Regions from separate parts of the Paenibacillus sp. MER TA 81-3 genome, predicted to be linked through region 2. Evidence: riboswitches for the same ligand, from Rfam matches in the RefSeq annotation. Region 2 holds a riboswitch; the other holds the start of a gene.
The links. A riboswitch is a leader RNA that binds a small molecule or an ion and turns the genes downstream of it on or off. The one in region 2 is predicted to bind glycine.
Positions count from the first base shown of each region.

Region 1: linked by a shared signal. The riboswitch ahead of M3650_RS18420 (alanine/glycine:cation symporter family protein) and the one ahead of gcvT (glycine cleavage system aminomethyltransferase GcvT) in region 2 are both predicted to bind glycine.

Region 1 covers NZ_JAMAWB010000012.1:88,236-96,094, forward strand. The annotation lists gene M3650_RS18405 (MFS transporter) at 155-1,369, shown strand; partial or broken gene M3650_RS18410 (IS30 family transposase) at 1,472-1,959, opposite strand; gene M3650_RS18415 (aldo/keto reductase) at 2,250-3,227, shown strand; glycine riboswitch at 3,618-3,716, shown strand; gene M3650_RS18420 (alanine/glycine:cation symporter family protein) at 3,867-5,216, shown strand; gene M3650_RS18425 (helix-turn-helix domain-containing protein) at 5,467-7,086, shown strand; gene M3650_RS18430 (ABC transporter substrate-binding protein) at 7,258-7,859, shown strand, end outside.
Region 2 covers NZ_JAMAWB010000027.1:57,604-65,462, forward strand. The annotation lists gene gcvH (glycine cleavage system protein GcvH) at 630-1,019, opposite strand; glycine riboswitch at 1,206-1,318, opposite strand; glycine riboswitch at 1,512-1,606, shown strand; glycine riboswitch at 1,607-1,715, shown strand; gene gcvT (glycine cleavage system aminomethyltransferase GcvT) at 1,803-2,906, shown strand; gene gcvPA (aminomethyl-transferring glycine dehydrogenase subunit GcvPA) at 2,928-4,280, shown strand; gene gcvPB (aminomethyl-transferring glycine dehydrogenase subunit GcvPB) at 4,277-5,734, shown strand; gene M3650_RS27410 (phosphotransferase enzyme family protein) at 6,057-7,043, opposite strand; gene M3650_RS27415 (GNAT family N-acetyltransferase) at 7,232-7,859, opposite strand, start outside.

The sequences.
Region 1 (7,859 bases), on a different contig from region 2:
TGAAAATGTCAGACCAATGCCCATGTTCTTGTTACAAACCATTTTATTACATATAAGATTATTTTATGGAATTGATAAGTATAACTTTTATATCAGTCGCACAGATTAACCAGAGGAGGAGATTTGAATTCATTAATTGTATGGAGGTGTCGATTTGCAAACGGACAAACGGGCTGATTTATTAGCTCTTTCATCTATCCCTCTCATCATGACGTTAGGCAACTCCATGTTAATTCCTGTTCTTCCTGAGATACGGAGGCAATTACATGTTAGTACATTCCATACCAGCTTGCTGATTACCAGCTATTCAGTCATGGCGATTCTACTCATACCCATTGCCGGATATTTATCCGATCGGCTAGGTCGCAAGGCAGTCATTATTCCCAGTCTTCTCATCGCGGCGATGGGAGGCGCAGTATGCGGCGCAGCTGCGGTATGGATGGATAACTCCTATACCGTCATATTATTAGGTCGCGTGCTGCAGGGAATCGGAGCGGCGGGCGCCATGCCCATCGTGCTGCCTCTGGTCGGTGATATGTTCGACAATGAGAAAGACGTCAGCAGCGGACTTGGCATGATTGAGACGGCCAATACTTCTGGCAAAGTATTAAGTCCTATATTGGGATCCGCGTTGGTTGCTATTGTCTGGTATCTTCCATTCTGGTCTATACCAGTGCTCTGCTTCATCTCCATTACATTGGTCCTCTTTTTTGTTAAGAAGCCGCAGAAGCCTGAGAAAAAGCCTGTTCCTATCCGAATATTTCTTCATACAATCCTTCAGTTGTTAAAGGATAATTTCAGATGGCTCATGGCGTTGTTTATGATCGGAGGCATCGGCATGTTTATGCTGTTTGGGCTGCTGTTCTTTTTGTCTGAAACATTAGAGGAGATGCATGGTTATAAGGGCATTTTGAAAGGCTGCATCATGGCCATTCCATTAGCAATCTTGAGTGCGGCTTCCTTTATGACCGGCAAATGTATCGGGGAAAATAAAGTCTGGATGAAATGGATCGTATGTGTAGGATTCGGATTGTCAGCCGCTGCAGTGGGGGGATGTTTACTGTTCGATTCCGTAGCCGCAGTCATTACATGCCTGAGTGCAGCAGGGTTAGGCATTGGAGCATCTTTGCCGTGCCTGGATTCCTTTATAACTGATGGCATTGAGAAGGAACAGCGGGGGACAATCAGCTCCCTTTACAGCAGCATGCGGTTTGTGGGTGTGGCAGCAGGTCCAATGGTTGCATCACTCTTGTTGAAAACATCGGACAAAATTTTATTTTCGACGATGATTGCAGTCGGTGCAGTTGCGGCAATGCTAGCGCTCTTCGCCATTAGAGTGAGCACCTCTGAACCCAGCTTGCGCACCTGAAAATCTGTCTAATGGGGGGCGATTGGAAATTTTGCGGTTTGTATATTCTTTTATCAAGACGGATTGTCAAGCTAAGTGCGACAGTTCACTCACGAATGATTCTTACGCCGTTTTCCACCCAAGACATTTTCTTGGTCGGTTATTAATCAATTCTATTGCATGTGAAGTTCTTCCTCTGTGATCCTAGCAAAGTCATGTCCCTTGGGAAAGAACTCTCTGAGGAGCCCATTGGCATTCTCATTGGTTCCTCTTTGCCATGACAAATAGGGATCAGCGAAATAGACCTTCGCCGTCTGAAACGTGGGCGTAGGATAGGACTTAGCTACTTTATCAAATGTTTCTTCCATGGAAGAAGCAGTGCGATCAGACATCTTCACAGCAAGGTACAAGCGTGTCTTACACTCTGCAAAGGTAGCTACGCAGGCTTTGCTTTTACCACGACTGGATACGACCGTATCGAGTTCCCAATGCCCAAAGCTCTCACGCTTTCGTACTTCCTTGGGACGCTGGCTGATTGTTCTTCCGATATTGAATCGTCCGCGTGTTTCTGCTGGTTTGCGGCGTTTTCCTTTGTGTCGAAGAACTTCAATGCTCCCTTGTACCAGAAGGCCATGTCAAGCTGACTCGGTTAGGAAATATATAAAAGAAGGTGGAGATGCAGTTACAAGTGAATGTAATGAGTTGTTAAATAATTTAACACATAAGGTGTAAAATATGTACACAATTGAAATTAATAAAATGCGTATTGATTTCTACAACGCTTCTAATGGTTTCATTGTTAATTCAAATTACAAAGATGATTATATAATCAAATTACCTTAATGGTATAATTGCTACGTATAAACAGCACTATGAATATTGAAAAGAGGAGCTGGTTATCATGAATTTCCGCCGCCTTGGCAATAGCGGGTTGAAAGTGTCTGCATTAGGATTAGGGACGAACGCATTCGGGAAACGTTCCGACAAACAGACCTCGGTCCGAATTATACATAAGGCTTTGGATCACGGGATCAATTTCATAGACACGGCCAATATTTATGCGAACACCGAATCGGAGCGAATTATCGGACAGGCATTGGAAGGAAGACGTCATAACGTGGTGTTGGCGACAAAAGCCGGGTTAGTTCGCGGGGAAGGTCCGAATGATCGCGGGTCGTCGCGTTACCACTTGCAGCAAGAGCTGGACAACAGTCTGATGCGGCTGAAGACGGATTATGTCGATCTCTATCAAATCCACACGTTCGATCCCCATACACCGCTGGAAGAAACGTTAAGGGCGTTGGACGACATGGTTCGTTCGGGAAAAGTACGTTACATCGGGGCATCGAATTATGCGGCTTGGGAGTTGATGAAGGCTGTAGGCATGAGCGAGCACCTTGGATTGAACCGCTATGTGTCCATTCAGACAAGCTACTCTCTCGCCGATCGGACTCCAGAGCAAGAGCTCGTCCCTCTATGTCAGGATCAGGGGATTGGCATCATCCCGTATTTTCCGCTTGCCGGTGGTATTTTGAGCGGGAAATACAGTTCTACGGAAGCGGTACCGGAAGGCTCGCGGGCGGAAACCGATCCCAACTTTAGTAAGTTCCTTAATGATGACCGCATTACTCTGAGCAGAAATATTAGCAGTGTTGCTCACGACTTAGGCTGCACTCCCGGTGCGCTTTCCCTGTCTTGGCTCATTCACAGACCTTCCGTGTCAACGGTTATCGTAGGTGCTACAAAGGTTGAACAACTAGAGGAGAATCTGCACAGCATATCGATAAAGCTTGATGCAAATCAACTGGAAGAGCTGGATCAAATCAGTTATCCTTTCCGTTATGGAGAGCCGTTCGCTGTTTACCGCTTGCCGGAGTAGTAAAATTTTCCTGATTCGATAAAATGAATGGCACCGCGGGTTCATCTCGTCTCTTCATGAGACGAGATTTTTTTATCATCCTGGAGGCCCATATCATAATGCTCTATAGGCAGAAAAGGGAGAAATACGCATAATGTACATTTTTATTGCATATTCATTGCATATATTCATGAACGTGCATAAGCGAAGGTTAAAGTGAGCCTCCGGGGATATATTACCATTTAATCAGCCTTGCGAAATGATAGTCTGTTCTCTATAATGTAGTATAAAACTTTATAGCTGGATGAAGTTTACGGGAGACAGGCAGCAGTCTGGCCGAAGGGGTAAAGCTCTCAGGCGCTTGATTTATCGAATGATGAATTCGAATGCAATGCAAGCAGGACCGTAGATGGACAGGACTCTGGAGAGACTCCGTCATGGAGCACCGAAGGGGCAATACGGGTGATTTCACACGTTAAAACTCTCAGGTAAAAGGACAGGGATTGCAGAAGTGCAGGCATCGTTTTGCGTTGGAATTGTGACTAGTTTCACTTATCCTCGTATTTGCTATTCTGCAAAAATGTCCCCGGAGTCAAATCAACCGATTTGGCTCTTTTTCATGTCGTTCGGCAATAAATAAAGATCATGAGGGGAATTTCTATGCACATGTTAGAACAATGGTTAGGCAGCGTGAATCGTTTTGTATGGGGGCCGCCGCTTCTTATTTTGTTGGTAGGAACGGGAATTATATTTACATTCCGCCTTGGATTGTTGCAGGTGATTCGTCTGCCTCTTGCCCTGAAGCTCGTGTTCAAAGCTAAAAATGAAGGCGAAGGTGACGTAACCAGCTTTGGTGCGCTAGCTACCGCTTTGGCGGCAACGATCGGTACGGGCAACATTGTCGGGGTAGCTACTGCGATTAAAATAGGTGGACCTGGTGCGTTATTTTGGATGTGGTTGGCAGCGTTCTTTGGAATGGCAACCAAGTATGCAGAAGGACTATTGGCCGTAAAATTTCGGAAGATTGACGATAATGGACAGATATCAGGCGGCCCCATGTATTACATTGAAAAAGGTTTGGGCATTAAATTTAAACCGCTTGCCGTTTTCTTCGCCGTGAGCGGAGTATTGGTTGCACTGTTTGGAGTGGGCACCTTCCCGCAAATCAATGCAATCGTGTCTTCCGCGCAGTCAAGCTTGGGCATCCCCGTAGTGGTTACGGCGGGTGTTGTGACTCTTTTGACAGCATTGGTGACAATTGGGGGGCTCAAGAGCATCTCGCATGTAACGACCAAAGTCGTACCTGTGATGGCCATTATTTATTTAATAGCGAGCAGCATTGTCCTTATTGTTTTTGCGGATCAGATTCCTCATGCGCTGTCGCTCATATTACATGGCGCCTTTAACGCGACAGCAGCAGGGGGCGGATTCCTAGGCGCAACGGTCATGATGGCGATTCGGAATGGTATCGCAAGAGGTGTATTTTCCAATGAATCTGGTCTGGGCAGCGCTCCGATTGCGGCAGCTGCGGCAAAGGTGAAGTGGCCTGCGGAGCAAGGGCTTGTATCCATGACGGGCACATTTTTCGATACGATTATTATTTGTTCTCTGACGGGATTGACATTGATTATAACCGGGGTTTGGAACGGGTCGACTGATGGGGCAGAGATGACCCAAGCGGCGTTTGATGCAGCTATGCCGTATGGATCCATCATTTTGATGTTTTGCCTTATACTGTTCGCTTTTACCACGATTCTAGGCTGGAATTATTACGGAGAACGCTGCATGGAATATTTATTTGGAGTCAAATCCATTCTGCCTTACCGCATCGTGTTCATCGTCCTGATCGGTCTGGGCGCGTTCATCAAGCTTGAGCTGATTTGGCAGCTCTCGGACATTGTGAATGGCTTAATGGCTCTGCCGAACCTCGTCGCACTGCTAGGTCTATCCGGTGTGGTTGTGACGGAAACCCGTCTTTATCTGAAGCATATGAAAACACATAAAAAGTGAGAGGATGAAAGGTCGGAGCTGCTTCATTTGTTGTTCAATCTGTTATCAAGAGTGGTACCGCGAGTTCATCTCGTCTCTTAGGGAGACGAGATTTTTTTATGTAAATCAAGGCATCTTGTTAATTCTGTGCTGTGAACATTGGACAGATGGAACCAAGCATGAGAAAATAAGAACCTGACATTGAGAATCATTCTTACTCATATGGAAAAATTATTATGCTTAGATTTAGATGAAGCTGGAGGAAAGAGAAGTGGACGAAGGGAAACATCATATTTTTTTACATAAAGCATTGCTTCAAATCAAACAAATCGAATGCATAGCAGTCGATGCTACGTCGGGCTGGGAGAGACATGAGCTTGCTTCTCATACCTTATTGTTCGTGACGGAGGGTCACGGAAAATTATACATGAACGATGAACTTCAACCGATAGATCTATCACGGAAATCCGTTTATTTGTTGCCTGCTGGCTTCGTAGTTGCAGCTGAGAGCGACCCGACTCAATGTCTGAGTCTGTACAGAATTGCGTTTGACATGTTTCGCGTTACGGAATGGACCGAGCTGAGAAGAGTGTATGAGAAGGAGTTAACGCTTCCCGAACATGGGGAAATACGGGTCAAGCAGTACCAACGCGTTCGGCATCTGATTCAATTATTGACTAGGGGCAGAGCTTCTCTAAACGAAATGGAAGATTCACGCAAGCAATTGTACTTGCATGAGCTGCTGTGCGTACTATTGGATAACAAAGCGGCGCCTATTTCCGAGCGCACCGAAAAATCGCTGGAAGGCACGATTCAGTACATGCAGCAGGCTTATCATACGGATATCACCCTAGGGAAGCTGGCGGACATGGCGGGTATGCACCCCTCGTACTATTCCCAGCTTTTTAAACAAAAAATGAAGAAAAGCCCAATCGAGTATTTGACCGATTTGCGTATGAACCAGGCAAAGGAGCACTTGCTGGTATCGCGCAAGAAAATTCGTGACATCGCCCGTGATGTTGGATATAAAGATGAGTTTTATTTCAGCAGGAGGTTCAAAGTGTGCAATGGCATAGCGCCAACCGTGTACATTAAGAAACATCATAGCAATATCGTATCTCTTTCGCATCCTTATACCGATCATTTATTAACACTAGGCGTAAAGCCATTCGCAACACACATCGATAAGGAATCGCCATCCATGACCAAGCCGATCTATGATCGGGCATGGGAAGCCTACAGACAAACTTTATTAAAGCAAAAGCCTGATTTGATTTTATGCAAGGACCACATTTCGCTGCAAATGAGAAAGTATATAGGTGACATTGCACCGATTGTGACGATTCCCTGGACGCGATTGGACTTGTTCGGACATTTGCATGAAATAGCCCGGCTTGTGGGCAAAGAACAGGCAGCTCAAGAGTGGATAGAACGCCACGAACAGAGATCGGAACGCGAGCAAAAAAAAGTAAAAGCGGTTATCGGCGATGGAACGGTTGGGCTGCTTACGCTTGTCGATAACAGAATGAAGCTTTATGGCGCACGAAATATCGGGCATGTGTTTTACCGTTCCTTGCAGTTAACCCCCCCGGATCGGATACAAAAAGAAATGGATAAGCATATGCCTGGTACGGTTTTTAATTGGACGTCTGCAACCACAAAAAATCTATCTGATTACGAAACCGATCATCTTTTCATCGTGGTCAAGACGGAAGGAGAGGCAAAAAGCAGATTAAAAGAATGGCAAGCGAGTGAGAGCTGGAACCAGCATCCGGCGGTCAAGCATAATCGGGTATATGTATTGGATTGGGACAAATGGATGGTATATGCTCCGCGTTCTATCGATCAGCAGTTGGACGAAGCGGTGACGCTGCTCACGGCATTAAGGTGAAGATAATCCAAATTCAAATCTAAAGATATGACATGGATTTTTCAGAGGAATGATATCATGATAATGATTATCATTATCATCCTACATAATAATTCAACTCAAAGGGGTTTTTTCGAAATGTTTACACGCCATCGGACCATGATGTTTACTTTCATATGTTGTTTGCTAGTAATGGTTGTTACGGCTTGCAGCGGGGCAGCGTCGACGAATACACAAGGCGGAACGGATCAAGCAACACTGTCTCAAGCTGATGCCATCGATAATAAGCAAGATGCCAAAGCAGCAGGATCAGACAAACGGATTGCGGTGCTATCCATTCCTTTTACGAGCGATTTGCTTGCTTTGGGAATTACTCCGGCAGGTGCTGTCACCCAAAAAGGAAAGGAGTTTCTCCCTCATGTAGCTGATCTCATGAACAACACACAAAATTTAGGAAATTCTCAAGATCCCAACCTTGAAGCGATCGTGAGCATTGAACCAGACCTTATTATTGCACAGGAGGAGCTTATACAGGGGAAAAAGGAGGAGCTTGAGAAAATTGCTCCAACGATTGTGCTTAATTTTAGAAATTCGACCTGGCAAGATCAATTGTTGCAGCTCGGCAAGGCGACAGGACGGGAAAAAGAAGCTGACGCGTTTATTTCCAACTATAATCAAGAAGCCGCCAGTGCGAAAGAAAAGGTTAAGCAAGCTCTTGGAGATGAAACCGTGATGGTTCTGCGCGTGCTCAAAAAAGAATTCAGAGTATACGGGCTAGACCGTAATTACGGCTC
Region 2 (7,859 bases):
AGCTCTGTTTTTCGCCTTGAGTATCATATCCGTATTCTCATCATCCCAAAATCGAATCAGATGGTCTTCCGCAAAACACTTGGAATATACTTTCGCATACGCTATCTCTAAGTTTACCAGCTGCCTTAACACAGTATTTCCTCTTTCAATTATAACAATATTTTTCATAAATAGAGCAACTTCATCAACATCAACATCAACATCAACATCAACATCAACATCAACATCATTATTAGTGTAAAATGATAAGTCAATTCCTTCAATCTCAAATCACTGTATCGTTCGTGATGTCTTCCTCGTTCATTTCTTTCTTAATATATGGTATTTCTAAGTTTTTTAAGCTTATGTTTATCGTAACCTTGTTCAGTATTTCTTCTTTACTAACTTCGAAATTTTGGTCAGAGATGTAGCCAAATTCACTGTACAGTATGCAGTCTATATGCTGTTAGCCGCCCAATCCGTACATCCTGCTCTCTATTTTCCATTGGGTCTTGCTTCGACCGTAGTAGCTCTTATATATGATTCCAGACACCACGTTCTATATCCTTTCTTGCGAATGCAAAAACACCCCCCACTGATCGCATAACGCGATTACTGGGAGGTGTCGCTTGCTATCTCGCTGCTTGTGCTTAATCGATAAGCTCCTGATATTTCTCCGCGCTTAACAAATGCTTGAGCGCTTCCTCCATGCTGCCTTCGATCTCGAGTTCGGCAAGCCAACCACCGTCGTAAGGCGCGCTGTTCACCTGTTCCGGCGCATCCTCCAGCCCGGTGTTCACCTTCGTAATCTTTCCGCTGACAGGACAATACAGCTCCGATACCGTCTTTACCGATTCAATTGAACCCATGCTGTCACCCGCAGAAAGCGTGGAACCGATTTCAGGAAATTCAATAAATACGATATCTCCCAATTGAGCCTGTGCATGATCGGAAATTCCGATGCGTACGGTGCGTTCATCGACGACGAAAGCCCACTCATGTTCTTCGCTGTACAATAAATTCTCTTTCACTTCACTCATGCTAACGCCTCATTTCTTCATCATAATTGTAGTTGGTAGTGTAGATACGCATGTAAAAAAAAGACAAGAAAAGGCCTTATTCGCCCTCTTCTCTGTCCTCGGTACCTGAGAGTTTGTGCTCGATCCTACCGATATGGACACGATCGAATTTACCCCTTGGGTGGCTAATGCGCTCTCCAGAGCTGCGTCAGATGACGGTACATGTACCTGAGAGATTAATTGCCAATCGGCAGGTTGGCAGCTTGCTCCTTCGGTGCCGGCACAAGGAACCCCGTGTCGGTCTCTCCCAATCATCTTCATCCGCGTTGTATGAATTTAACAAGGTTGCATTTTACATCAATCTAGGTTGTTCAAAAACACGCATCTATAGCGTAGTTCAGCCTTCGATATATGTCAATATTTCGGACAACATTTTTTTCAATCCGCAAAAAATGGATTGACAATGTGTGGAAGCATCAAGTAATAATGTAGGTATAACAACTGCACACGCGAATGATGGTAAGGGGAGAGATTACCGCACTCAGGTAACGCCGAAGGAGTAAGCCCATACGGGTGAATCTCTCAGGCAAAAGGACTTTTACCGGACGCATCTCTGGAGAGAACTCTTTCACTAGAGTCACCCAAGGGGAAACTCGGAACGTTCGCGTATGCGAATGCGCGAGGTAACTCTCAGGTACAAAGGACAGAGCGGAAGGAATACAGTAGGCGCAGGCATGCTGGCTTTCTTCTGCCTGTCTTTTTATTTTATCAATACCTAACTAATAAGACGATCGAGGTGAAGTCATGTCACAGTTAAAAAGAACACCGATATTCCCGTTATACGCCGACTATCCCGGCGCTCGCTGCATCGACTTCGGCGGATGGGAACTGCCGGTGCAATTCAGCGGCATTCAGAAGGAACACGAAGCCGTCCGCACTCAGGCAGGCTTGTTCGACGTCTCCCATATGGGCGAATTTATCGTAAGCGGTTCTTCGGCAGAAGCCTTTCTGCAGCACGTGACGACGAACGATGTCACCCGTCTCGTCGACGGGAGAGCACAGTATTCCCTCTTATGCAATCCGAACGGAGGCGTCGTCGACGATATTCTCATTTATCGGCTGGCTGCAAATCATTACATGCTGGTGGTCAATGCTTCCAACATTGACAAGGACTTCGCATGGCTTCAAGAACATCTCCCTGCCGACGTCGTCCTAGAGAATAAGTCTGACAGCACGGCATTGCTCGCGCTGCAAGGTCCTAATGCGCAAGCGATCGCGGCTCATGTTACGGACGCGCCGCTGGCTGAGCTGAAGCCTTTTCAATTTGTGAGGGACGCTGCCGTCTGCGGCGTGCGCGCCTTGATTTCCCGTACCGGGTATACCGGGGAAGACGGATTTGAGCTGTATGTAGCAGCAGAAGACGCGCCTCAGGTATGGACAGAGCTAATGAGAGCAGGCGAAGCGCACGGGCTTGTACCTGCTGGGTTGGGAGCGCGTGATACGCTGCGGTTCGAAGCGAAGCTTCCGCTATATGGGCAAGAAATATCGGCCGACATTTCGCCGCTTGAAGCAGGACTTGGTTTCTTCGTCAAGCTGGATAAGGGAGACTTCATCGGACGGGAAGCACTCGCCAGCCAGAAGGCTGATGGGCCTCGCCGCAAGCTTGTCGGAATTGAAATGATAGACAAGGGCATTCCACGCTCCCACTATCCTGTATTAATCAACGAGAATCCTGTTGGCGAGGTAACGACGGGAACGAAGTCCCCTACACTCAAGCGCAATCTAGGCCTTGCCTTAATTGATGCCGCTTACAGTGAGCTGGATACGGAAGTAATGGTCGAAATTCGCGGGAAGCAGCTGAAGGCCCGTGTCATCAAAGCCCCATTCTACAAAAGAGCGACGAACTAAACAGAAGGAGCGAATCCAACTATGAAGCATCGCTATATCCCGATGACGGCACAGGACCAAGTGGACATGATGAAGGTCATCGGCATCTCCTCCATTGAGGAACTATTTCAAGATATCCCTGCTTCCGTTCGCTATCCGGGCGTTCTGCCGATGTCCGAGGCGCTTGATGAAGCAGCCCTGCTGAAGCATATGAAGGAATTGGCGGATAAGAACGCCGACTTTGAACGATATACCAGCTTCTTGGGCGCCGGTCTCTATGATCATCATGTGCCTGTCGTTATCAATCACGTGGTGTCCCGTTCTGAATTCTACACGGCGTACACCCCGTATCAGCCTGAAATTAGCCAAGGTGAACTGCAGGCCATCTTCGAGTTTCAATCGTACATTTGTGAATTGACTGGTATGGCTGTGGCCAATGCCAGCATGTACGACGGTGCTACTGCTCTGGCAGAAGCAGGCGCACTGGCCAGCGGAGCGACGAAGCGCAAGGAACTCATCATCTCGCGCGCTGTCCATCCAGAAGCCCGCCAAATCGTGCGCACGACTGCGCGCGGTCTGAATCTCGATGTCGTGGAAGTCGATTACAAGGACGGCGTCACCGATCTGGAGGAGCTGCAAGCTCTTGTGTCGGAGGACACCGCAGCCGTCATCGTTCAATCGCCGAACTTCTTCGGCTGCATTGAGGATTTGCGTGCTATCGAGCCGATCATTCACAGCAAGAAAGGATTGCTCGTCGTCAGCACCAACCCGATCACCTTGGGGCTGCTGGAAACGCCGGGCAAGCTGGGCGCGGACGTCGTGGTCGGCGATGCGCAGCCGTTCGGCATTTCAGCTTCACTTGGCGGCCCGACATGCGGCTTCTTCGCAGTGGCAGAACCGCTCATGCGACGGATGCCGGGACGGATCGTCGGACAGACGAAGGATATCGATGGCAAACGCGGATTCGTCTTGACGCTGCAAGCCCGAGAGCAGCACATCCGGCGCGAGAAGGCAACGTCCAACATTTGCTCCAATCAGGCGCTGCTTGCGCTGTGTGCATCCGTTTATTTGTCGACAATGGGCAAGACAGGAGTTCAGCAAGTCGCGAACCTGAATGTGCAGAAGGCTCATTACGCCGCTGGCGTATTCGCACAACAATCCGAGCTCGCGCTCGCATTTAACGCGCCTTTCTTCAATGAGTTTGTCGTTAAGCTGCCTGATGGCGCAAATATAGATGACGTTCAAGCAAAACTGCTGGATAACGGTTATATCGGTGGATACGACCTGGGCATAGCCTATCCTGAACTGCAAGGTCATATGCTCGTCGCTGTTACCGAGCGAAGAACGAAATCCGAAATCGATCAATTTGTGAACCGATTGGAGGCATGTCTATGAAACCGGACAAAAAGCTCATCTTCGAACTCAGCAGACCCGGACGTGTCGCCTATTCTCTGCCTGAGCTCGATGTTCCCGAGGTCAATCTCGGAGAACTGATTCCCGAATCTATGCTCCGCAGTCAACCTGCCGAGCTGCCTGAAGTGTACGAGGTTGATGTAATCCGCCATTATACCGAGCTTTCGCGCCGTAATTTCGGCATCGATAATGGCTTTTATCCGCTTGGTTCCTGCACGATGAAGTACAATCCGAAGATTAACGAAGATGTAGCCCGCTTCACCGGCTTCGCGAAGATTCACCCGTATCAGCCGGAACAGAGCATCCAGGGAGCATTGGAGCTGTTATATACGCTTCAGAACGATCTCGCCGCGTTAACAGGCATGGACCAAGTGACGCTTCAGCCTGCGGCAGGCGCCCATGGCGAATGGACGGGCTTGATGATGATTCGCGCCTACCACGAGAGCCGTGGCGAGACCCGAACGAAGGTCATCGTGCCAGATTCCTCGCATGGTACGAACCCAGCTAGCGCAACGGTTGCCGGCCTCGAGACGATTACGATTCAGTCCGACGACCAAGGACTGGTTGACCTTGATGCGCTCCGTGCTGTCGTCGGTCCCGATACAGCCGCGCTTATGCTGACGAATCCGAGCACGCTCGGCTTATTCGAAGAGCATATTGTCGAGATTGCCGAGATCGTCCATGAAGCAGGCGGCCTTATTTACTACGACGGCGCGAACTCGAACGCGATTATGGGCATTACCCGCCCGGGAGACATGGGCTTCGACGTCGTGCACTTGAACCTGCACAAGACGATGAGCACTCCGCATGGCGGCGGCGGTCCGGGTTCAGGACCTGTCGGCGTGAAGAGCAAGCTCATTCCGTTCCTGCCGAAGCCAATCGTGGCCAAGAAAGAGGATGGAACGTATGGATTTAACTACGACAGGCCCGAATCCATCGGCCGCGTTAAAGCATATTACGGCAACTTCGGCATTCTCGTTCGCGCCTACGCGTATATCCGCACATATGGGTCGGAAGGGTTGCGCCAAGTGTCTGAATGCGCCGTGCTTAATGCGAACTATATGATGCATAGACTGGCGCCTTATTACGAAATCCCTTACCCTGGCGTGTGCAAGCACGAATTCGTCATGTCAGGCAGAGGGCTGAAGCAATACGGTGTTCGCACGCTGGATGTCGCCAAGCGTCTGCTCGACTTCGGCTTCCATCCGCCAACCATCTACTTCCCGCTGAACGTCGAGGAATGTATGATGATCGAGCCGACTGAGACGGAAAGCAAAGAAACTCTCGACTCGTTCATCGACACGATGATTCAAATCGCGCAGGAGGCAGAACAGAATCCGGAGCTGCTGCTCAATGCGCCACACAATACAGACGTTAGAAGACTTGACGAGACGCAAGCTGCACGCAAGCCGGTCTTGAATTGCGCATGTAATTAATAAATAAGAGGCTGCGCCTTTGATTGGAATGTGAACTTTCCCCGTCAAGCGGACAGCACTAAAAAAGCCTCGATTAAACAACCTTAGTTCGGTATTGTCCCGGGCTAAGGTTGCTTAGTTTCTTTTGAAAACGTCCACTGTTATCGTCAGCCAGGTTTAGTCCGCCAGCAACTTGAACGTATTCGCCATACCTCCAATAAGAACACCGTTCATCCCATCCAACACGATAAATAATCACATATCTAGTTATATGGAATAAAAAAAAGAAACCTTGACCTCTGCGGTCAAGGTTCTTTCTGTGAATCGGAAGCGACTAACTCCATTACAATTCATAAAATATCGGCCGCTCCTTCAAAAATGGAGTCAGGGTGTTTTGGCAAAATACCGGCATCCTCTCCCGCATCTTTGGATGAACCGCGCTGTTCATCATATGAAACGAATAGTAGCCGAGGATGTGCAGCAGCATGAACCCTTCGAGCAGTTCCAGCGTACCGCTTCGGGGGGCAGAATACTCCGATGCATACCCCTCCATGAAGTCATCCCGTGCCCGGGAAGGAACACTCAGTGCGCCGGCGGCCCCATCATACAAAAAATAGCCTTGTCCGTACAGGCAATAATCAATGATGGTGAATCCCCGTTCAGTCACAATGACGTTGCCTCTGTTGATATCGGCATGGATAATCCCCCATGTGTCGGGACTGCGCTCATAAGTCTGGAGACGGGAATTGATCATTGCGAATGCTTCGCTCACTGTGTCGTAGTCCGCTGAAGTAAATATACCGTGCTCGCGGCCGAACTTCAGCCGCTCCAGCATGGCTCTGTTCTCATCGATGCTGGCGTAGGCAGGTCTGTCACAAGTGAGCTCCGATGCATAGCCACTCGTATAGCGGTGCAGCATGCCGACCTGCTGTCCGTATTGAAGGACAGCATCCCTCGATGAGAAATCGTCCAGCTGAGAATCCCGTCCCTCCAGCCACTGCAATACCGTGCACTGGATATAGGTGTCCCCGCAAGCAACCCGGGTAACAAATTCTCCCTCACGATTACGGACAGGCTCCTGAACGTTCAATGTGGAGTTCTCTCCCAGCGCTTGCAGCAGCTGCATCTCCCCATTCAGTCCAGCCTCGGAATGCTGCAGTCCATGAAGCTCGTCATGGACAGGCTTATGAATCCGCAGCAGATAGGACAACCCACTGACTCCGTCAGTGATCTTATACGTCAAATTCTCATTGTGACGAATAAACTCGATGATTGGCGATTGTACTGCATAAGACGACAATGCTTCGGTAGCGATGGAATGATTATCCATACGTATCACCCTCTTTACTTGAATAGTATCGGTCTGTATTCTGGCCAGGGAAAATCATTGACCCTACCCGTCCAGCCATGCAATCGTTACTTGGTTGTAAGAAGACTCTGTTCACAATCGGGCGAGACAAGGATTCTAGTATACTTCAAGATTCTACAACCGTTGAGGAGCAGCCTCTTCTTCGATGGTTATGAGTGCAGCTCGATACGGTAATGAGAGAGTACACGTCTCTCAGTAAACCCGGCTTTTTTATACAGATGAATCGCCTTCTCATTATGCATATCGACACATAAAGAGATTTCTTGAATCCCCTTGTCCTTAAATAGAAATTGTAAAGCGTGTCTCAACAGTGCTTCCCCCATGCCATGGTGACGATATTCCGGCGAGACCGCAATAAATTCGATATTCCCTTCCTGGAATTCCGGATTGGCTTCCACATAAACGTATCCTTGCAGCTTTCGATCCGCTGTCGTACAGACGAACACTCTATGATCGGTGTTGCGTCTGTTCAGGATGGTGAGTCCGTCATAATAAGCCGATGGGAAGCAAGCCTGGTGGAGATAGACAAATGGCTCGTACAGGTCTGCTTGAATCTCTTGAATATCAACCTCGTCTGCGGAATGTTCAGATAATAGAGATGGCGTGGCGAGAAGAATGAGGTGCTCTCCTCTGTTCTGTCCCCCGACACGGCTTATGAATTCGGCGGCATACCGATGATTCACATCATAAAATCCCGATATCGCGTTCACCTGCTCCTTCACCACAGCTACAGATTGATGCCACAGCTCTTCAGCCACATCCAACCAATCTTCCGCT